2 regions of the Tigheibacillus halophilus genome follow, and region 2 is predicted to be linked to the other one. Evidence: riboswitches for the same ligand, from Rfam matches in the RefSeq annotation. Region 2 holds a riboswitch; the other holds the start of a gene.
What was found. A riboswitch is a leader RNA that binds a small molecule or an ion and turns the genes downstream of it on or off. The one in region 2 is predicted to bind FMN.
Positions count from the first base shown of each region.

Region 1: it holds a riboswitch for FMN, as region 2 does, so the genes downstream of both, ribD (bifunctional diaminohydroxyphosphoribosylaminopyrimidine deaminase/5-amino-6-(5-phosphoribosylamino)uracil reductase RibD) here and ACFSMW_RS00350 (ECF transporter S component) in region 2, are expected to answer to the same signal.

Region 1 covers NZ_JBHUIZ010000003.1:200,635-204,849, reverse strand. Annotated here, with positions in the region: gene ribA (GTP cyclohydrolase II) at 1-507, opposite strand, end outside; gene ACFSMW_RS01465 (riboflavin synthase) at 522-1,163, opposite strand; gene ribD (bifunctional diaminohydroxyphosphoribosylaminopyrimidine deaminase/5-amino-6-(5-phosphoribosylamino)uracil reductase RibD) at 1,118-2,239, opposite strand; FMN riboswitch at 2,539-2,676, opposite strand; gene ACFSMW_RS01455 (hypothetical protein) at 3,290-3,652, shown strand; RNA gene ssrA (transfer-messenger RNA) at 3,731-4,096, opposite strand; gene ACFSMW_RS01445 (M20/M25/M40 family metallo-hydrolase) at 4,199-4,215, opposite strand, start outside.
Region 2 covers NZ_JBHUIZ010000002.1:25,443-29,657, forward strand. Annotated here, with positions in the region: gene ACFSMW_RS00345 (S8 family serine peptidase) at 1-1,481, shown strand, start outside; FMN riboswitch at 1,609-1,753, shown strand; gene ACFSMW_RS00350 (ECF transporter S component) at 1,917-2,504, shown strand; gene ACFSMW_RS00355 (TraR/DksA family transcriptional regulator) at 2,607-2,966, opposite strand; gene ACFSMW_RS00360 (hotdog fold thioesterase) at 3,002-3,388, opposite strand; gene ACFSMW_RS00365 (1,4-dihydroxy-2-naphthoate polyprenyltransferase) at 3,399-4,215, opposite strand, start outside.

The sequences.
Region 1 (4,215 bases), on a different contig from region 2:
ACCGTCTTTTTTTAAAACTTCACAGATATAAGCGGCTGGTGCCGCCCCTGCCAATCTTGCTAAATCAACTGCGGCTTCCGTGTGTCCGCGGCGTTCCAATACGCCGCCTTGTTTTGCCACAAGCGGAAAAATATGACCAGGCCGCAGAAAATCTTGTTCGCTTGTTGCATCATCAGCTAAAGCACAGATTGTTTTTGCACGTTCCGTTGCAGAAATCCCTGTTGTCGTTTCGCTATGATCGATGCTTATCGTAAAATTCGTCCCAAACGGATCACTATTATGCTGTGTCATCCGATCCAGCTTAAGTTTTTGTGCAATGTCAGCTGAAATGGGGGCACAAAGCAAACCTCTGGCAGAAGTAATCATCCGATTAACCGTTTCGGGCGTGGCATATTCAGCTATTCCAATCAGATCTCCCTCAGCCTCACGATCTTCATCATCGGCAACCAGGACCAATTTTCCCTCCCTCAAATGCTGAATCGCTTTTTCCACATTTTCCATCTGCATCGTTTTTCCCCTCTCTAAAACCCGTTCGTATCCAAGAAAGACTTGTCAATACGAGGGCCCGATTCTTTACTATTCATCAATGTCGTAACGTATTTTCCTAAAATATCTGTTTCTATATTCAACAAATCTCCGAGATGCTTATCTGCCAAAATCGTATGTTCCTGTGTATGTGGTATTAACGATATGGAAAAACCATCCGCGCTAACATCAATGACGGTCAAGCTGGTCCCATCCAAAGCAACTGATCCTTTTTCGACAATCTGTGGCCGCTGCTGTTCAGGCAGCGCAATTTGCAATGTCAATGCATTGCTTTCGCGCTTCTTATTTAGCAGCTCCACCGTAGCATCCACATGCCCTGTGACGATGTGCCCGTCAAAGCGACCAGCTATTCCCAGAGAACGTTCCAAATTTACCGGGTAGTCACGCTGTAGATAAACAAGATTTGTTTTATGAAATGTCTCCGGCATCACATCAGCGGTAAATACATCGGTGTATAAGCTGGAAACTGTCAAACAAACACCGTTCACCGCAATACTGTCGCCTACATCCAAATTGTTTCGGTCCAGCTTGTTCATGTTGATGGACAACCTGATGGTATCACCTTGTTTCGCTATTTGCCTGACACGCCCAATGTCTTGTATGATTCCTGTAAACATGTGAACTCTTCCCTTCCATAGACGGTGATTTTCAAATCCTTTCCAAGCGTTGTTACCTCCAAATTCTGGAAATCTACTTCTCTTTGTCCGAAAACCTTCCCTTGGACAGCAGAAAGAGAGTTGCCGCCGAACAATTTTGGTGCGATGTATACCGTAACTTGATCAACCAGTTGAGCTTCCAAAAATGCGTGATGCATCTGCGCGCCCCCTTCAACCAGTACGGACTGCACCCCATTTTCTGCCAATACTTCTATCACGTGCTCAACAGTCCAACGCTTATTTGTAAATACCTTTACATGCGTCGTCTGCGCGTCATGTGCCGGATACTGTGGTATTTCAGTGAAAATCCACGTCGGTGCTTCGCCTTGCTGGAACAATTTCAGGTTGTTTGTGAGCCTTCCTCTCCGATCGATTACAATCCGAATCGGCGGATATGGCAAAGTTACCGTCCTGACTGTCAACTGTGGATCATCTACAAGAGCCGTTTCTGCTCCAATCAAAATGGCTTGGTATCGGCTGCGCAGTTGCTGAACATCCATCATGCTTTTTTCACCTGTAATGATACTGCGCTCACCCGGTGTGCGATTGATTTTACCATCAAGAGTCATTGCATATTTCAATGTGACATATGGCCTCTTCTTCCGATGGTAAAAATTATACATTCGATTTAAAGCAACTGCTTCAGACGCCATCGTTCCAACTGAAACTTTCACGCCATTTGCTTCCAAAAACTTCTTGCCTCTGCCGCCAACGAGCGGGTTTGGATCCAGCTGTGCAATATGGACTTCCGTTATTCCGGAGGCGACAATATGCTCACAGCAGGGAGGGGTTTTTCCTGTGTGAGAGCATGGCTCAAGCGTCACATACATTTTCGCAGCGGCTAATTGATCTCGATTGGCAACATTTTTCATAGCGTCAATTTCAGCATGGTCTCCGCCAAAATGACTATGATACCCCCTGCCGATGATTTCACCACCTTTTACGATAACCGCACCGACCATCGGATTGGTATACGTGTGCAATCGTCCCTTTTCAGCTTCTTTCATCGCTAACATCATCAGCTGTTCATTTGTCATGGTGTCACCTCATTTAAAAACTTGCCGGCAACCGCTGGGCCCGTAGCGATTGGCCTGGCTGCATTCCAGGAAATCTTCAGGACATGTTCCTAAAAACGCAAAAATGCCCCGTAGTGAATACGGGGCATAAATATGTGATCGCCAAATAAGATTTCATACAGGAAAAAACATAGACAACACCTAAAACAGGCATTGCTACATTTAAAAAACTTGGCATTAGCTTCTGCAAATGCCTTAGTTACATGCAGAAAAAGAATTATACTTCCTTACTGCAAAAATGTATGAAACGTCATTTTCGTTCTATTCTTCTCCCATCCAGACTATACTGTCGGTCCCAGACTCACACTGGGTCAACCGCTGCTCGAGCGGGTCACGGACTTCAATGGTTTTCCATTGTCACCGTCGGTCGGGAATTGCACCCTGCCCCGAAGAATCGTATTTAGTTTTCAAAGTTACCTTACACCATTCTGGAACTGAATGTCAAATGAAATATGATTTATCACAGGAAAGTGTAGGACTGATCGTTATCCAAAAAACAATACTACTTTCCCCATAAATGATACCAAGGGATAGAATAAATACAAAGGATATAGACAGCAGGAAATTGTTGATAACATTGCAACAGAAGTGATCCTATGTTTTTTTGTAATGACCGTTCTATATATTGAGAGGTGTTATGAATGAATCCAAAAAAACTAAGCATGGTTGGTTTGGGAACTGCATTAACAGGGGTTATGGTTATTTTTTGGCTGCCAACTGGAGATTGACGTACCTTTTGTTTACACTCATAGCAATCGTTATATTAATACTTAATGATAAGATCATTCCTCAAACAAAGCATAAGAACGAAAATTGCGTTGAGACCCAGATCTTCCAAGTGGCAAAAAAGGAGCTCATTAACGCTTATTCTGTCTTCTTTACTATTAGGGGTTTCGAGCGCGGCTTACTGGACATTTTCACGGGATTCTGTGTTTCAAATGGACAGTGTTCCTGAATGCTCTCACACAAGGCTGTTGGATTATCATTGGCATTGCAGGTGTATCAGATGGGTTGGACGGATACTTTAGCTCGCAAATCGGATTAGTGCCTTCCTACCGGCTAAGTGTCATTTTGCTGGGGGCTTCTTCCTTATTAATAGGTTTATTTACAAACATCTTCCCTGTTGTCTTTTCAGCAATTTCTTTTGGAAGCTCTTATATATTCATGACAGGTGTTTTGATCATTTGGGGTATCCATATTTTTCAAACAAACCCTTCATTCGGGCTCGGTTTACCGTTTTTATTATTAGCTTTAGGTCAAGTGTTTGGCTCACTGATTGGAGGGGGTGTTGCAGGAGTTGTAGGTTATAAAGCCATGTTTATCCTATTTGCTATGATTAGTTTTATTGCTTTGATTTTTAAACCCGTAAAATAAAAGGAGCCATAACGTTTCCAAACGGAAATTTTATGGTTCCTGTCATTTTTTTTCACAAAAAAACCACCAATTATGTATTGGTGGAGACGGTGGGAATCGAACCCACGTCCAGAGATATTGCCACTTCGGCTTCTACGCGTGTAGTTGACATATTATCATTCACTGTCTTTTCAGCCTGTCAACAGGCTTCCAAAGCAGCTAGTCTGATTGGTTTCAACTATTGGTCTCAGACGGTGGCCAACAGTATAGCCCGCTTCATTTGAGACCCTTCGATCTGCCACACGGGCGATAGCAGGAAGGATCGCTAAAGCACTACTTACGCAGCAGCTAAAGCTGGTTGATTGTTAGTTTTGCCAGTTATTATAGGCGTTTAACGTTTTACGAGACGTAACCTCGACGCGCCACCCAAGCTCAACCTATCCCTGTCGAATCCGTAACGTCCCCTTCATAAAAAGGAGTTACGACAGTCAAGCATTGGTGTGTCCTAACTACAATATTCATTATAACATATTGCCGTTGAAAATCAACCTGAGCCGCCTGGAAGCTTTATCCTCTTTTCCCTT
Region 2 (4,215 bases):
ATGCTGATGGCAGTTATGCCATCACAGCTTACCAAGGTGATTATACGCTTCAGATATTGGCAAAGGGCTATAAAAGTAAGGAAGTCAAAGTTGACCTTGCAAAAGATACCTCTGTTAATGTGGAGCTTGAACCATTTTATACCATTCCTGGCGGTGAAATAGGCTATGATGATGGAACAGCAGAAAATGCCAGAGCGTTTTATGATGCCGGCAACGGTTGGGCTGTTAAAATGTCCCTTCCGGAAGGGAAAGAAAAAGCAGTCGTTACAGATGGCGTTTTCCGCTTCTGGGATACCGAGTGGCCAGTTCCTGGCGGGGAGGACTTCGCTGTAGAAGTTTGGGATGCATCTGGCAAAGATGGCACTCCTGGCAAGAAACTGGCAGGACCAATTGACGGTAAAGCATTAAGAAATGGTGAATGGACAGTAATCGACTTAAGTGATCAGGGGATTGTAGTAGACGGCGATTTCTACATGGTCTACATTCAATCAAAAGCAGATCCGAATGCCCCTGGGCTTGCAACAGATGAAGACGGGCCGAATGCAAAAAGAAGCATGCAATATGTAGATGGCACGTGGTCACCTTCACCGGCTGAAGAAGGAAATTATATGATCCGTGCACGTGTCAGCTATGAAGTGGAAAAACCAGAAATCACTTCGCCGGAAAATGGTCAGGTAACTTCTGAAAAAACGGTCTCGGTGGAAGGGAAAGCTTCTCCAACCACAACAGTTGAATTGGTTGGCAAAGATGATGAAACGGTTGGTTCAGCTGAGGTAGGAGATGACGGGAAATTCGCGATCGATGCTGACCTGTCGGAAGGTGAAAATACCTTTAAAGCTATATCCAAGCTGGATGGCAAAAATGTCGGTGAATCGGATACGGTGACGATTATTCGTGATACGCAGGCTCCTGAACTGTCTATAGACAGTCCGAAAAACAATGAAAAAACAAATCGTGAGACTGTTACAGTAGAAGGTACAGTTGCAGACGCGAACCTTGACTTTGTCAAAGTGGACGGTAAAAAAGTAGATGTAAAAGACGGTAAATATTCTAAACGTCTTTTGCTTGATAATGGCATGAATACAATCAAGGTTGTTGCGAAAGATTTGGCGGGCAATAAAACGACGAAAAAAGTGACAATTGATGCAAAATATACTGCACCGGAAATCAACAATGTGACCCCGACAGAAGATAAATATATTGAAGCAGGCGAAACGGTGGAGATTTCTTTTGAAAGTGAAGAAAATTTGAAGGCTTCATTTGCAATCCATATGCCTTTGACCAATGTCAAAAGCAATGTGGCCAATACAACAGAATTACCGGTGATGGAAACTTCCCCCGGGCATTACGTCGGCTATTGGACTGCAACGAAAAGTGTCAAAGCGGATGGTGCAGAAATCGAAGTGAAAGTAAAAGATGCTTATGAAAATCAAGCCACACAAAAAGCAAAAGGCAAGCTATTTATCAATGTTGAAAAGTAATATGACTTGAGATGGAGGAGCAGAATCTGCAGGGGGTGCCCGCAGATTCTGCTTTTAACCAGTAGCAGTTCAAATACTTGCCGAATTGGAGCATTTAAGATATGATAAACATACAATATCATATCGATTCCATCTTCGGGGCAGGGTGCAATTCCCGACCGACGGTAATGGACTGGTAACAGTTCAAAGTCCGTGACCCGCTGCAGGCTGCAGCGGTTGATCTGGTGAAATTCCGGAACCGACAGTTAAAGTCTGGATGGGAGAAGATGTCGAGCCAAAATTACGTGATACGTCTTTTTGTCGTACAAATTTCCCCCGAAGCTTTGTAATTGCTTCGGGTTTTTATATGCGATGAATTGCTGTGAAAACATGTAAGAGAGCTCAATCCTTCATCACAAGATGTGAATCGATAAATAGATGAAGGAGGAAATAAGCATGCAACAAAATGCGTCATCATCCAAATTGTTGAAATTAATTATTTTAGCATTGATGGGTGCAGTATCACTTGTACTATTTTTCTTGAATTTTCCATTGCCTTTTTTACCGCCATATTTGAAAATCGATTTCAGTGAGGTTCCGGCTCTCATTGCCGCCCTGATTTTTTCGCCGCTTGCAGGCGTAGCCGTTGAAGGTATTAAAAATATGCTTTATTTCCTTATCACTGGTGCTGCTGATCCAGTTGGAGTGGCTGCTAATTTTCTGGCAGGTGTATTATTCATCCTGCCGGCGGGCTATCTTTACCATAAATATAAAGGTGTCAAAAGCATTATCTCTGGTATTATTACTGGAACAATCATCATGGCGGTTGCGATGAGCGTATTGAATTATCTGGTCATTCTTCCGGTATATGCTTGGTTCATGGGTATGGAGGATATGAAGTTGGAAAGTGCTAAGCGAGCCGCAGTTTTATTGGGTATTCTACCATTCAATATGATTAAAGGACTAATTGTTGGTCTATTATTTGTACCGCTATTCAACAGGCTTCGAACATGGATTGAACAGAAAAGCACTTATTTCGTGTAACGAGAAATACAATAAAGAAAGCTGCCCAGGCCTGGGCAGCTTTTTGATTACAGCAAGGAAAATACCTTTGTTGTTAGTTCATATGGTTTGGCGAAGTGTTTTTTATCCTTTCTCATCAACCAATGTTTTAGCTGTAGGCTCTGCTTCCAGCCGTTCGATTGGGATCGGTTTTCCCGAAATGATACTATAACCATACGTGCCATCTTCTATTCTATCCAACGAATCATTCACTGCTTGCAACTGATCTCTTTTTATCATATCAAAGCCTGCTGCTCTTTCTTGTTCAAATTGTTCGGTTGCGATATCAGCAGGATGATTGCTATAGTCGGCAGGTTCCTGGACAGCATCGTTGGGGCTTTCTTTATTCTGGCCAAGCTCTTTTTTCAAGCTTGTCTTCATATTGAGCAAACGCTGTTTGAATTTGTTCAATTGCTGTTCGTTTAAATGTGCATCTTTTGGCATATAATCAATCCTTTCAAGAGGGTGTAACAAATCTTTCAGCCTCTCTTAAGTACTACCCCAATTGTACATCTTGAAACACAAATCAACCTGTTTTGCTCATCAGAAATATGGATTTGCCAAACCATGGTGGTTTTTCCGACATGCAATGGCGTTGCACATGCAGTCACTTCCCCATTTCGTTTAGCGTGAATATGGTTAGCATTGATCTCAATACCGAATACATCGTATTTTTCAGGATTCACCTGTAAAACGGCACCAATACTTGCGGCTGTTTCAGCAAGCGCTGCGCTGGCCCCGCCATGAAGGAAACCAGCTGGCTGGCGTGTACGTTGGTCCACAGGCATTTTTACCACGACTTGTTCTTTTTCAGCAGAAATAACTTCAATTCCCAAGGATTCAAGCAGCGTATTATCCCAATTCATGTAAAACCTCCTAATCGATGAAGATGCTGATCAATAAAGACAATCCCAGAAGAAATCCGTAAATCGTATTAGTTTTTCCGGTTGCAGCCATAGCGGGCATCATGTCTAGCGGATTTGTCTTCCCGCGGAATTTTTTGATGACGTCCACTGCTTTAGGTATGCTGAGAAAGGTGATGGATGACCAGACTGGCAGCACACCAGAGAAAATATATACTAGGGTCAGGATATAAATTGCAATGAACATACCGCCTAGAAAACGGATAGCATTTTTCCTGCCAAGCAATATAGCGATGGTATGACGTCCGTTCAGTTTGTCATTGTCCAAATCCCGAATATTGTTGGACATCATGATGGAACCGATAAAGATTGCCACGGGAAGGGAAATGAGTACGATCTGCCAGTTCACTTCAGAAGTCTGAACAAAATAGGAAATGGCGATGATGACTGTTCCCATTAAAAAGCCGGAAAACAATTCTCCGAAAGGCGTATAGGCGATCGGGAGCGGTCCGCCCGTATACAAATAACCGATCAGCATACTTGCCGCACCGATGACAGCAATCCACCAGCTGGAAGCAATAGATATATAGATGCCAAGCAATATGGATATTCCAAAAAACAGCAAAGCGAGGTTCAGTACAGTTTTTGGAGCGATGCCATCGCGTACGATTGTTCCTCCAATGCCGACAGAGTCCTCATTATCCAGTCCGCGTTTGTGATCATAATATTCATTGAACATATTTGTAGCCGCCTGGATAAGAATGCTGGCGACCATCATAGCAATAAAGAGCCATGGATTGATGGAACGGGTCGTCCATGCTGCCATCGTC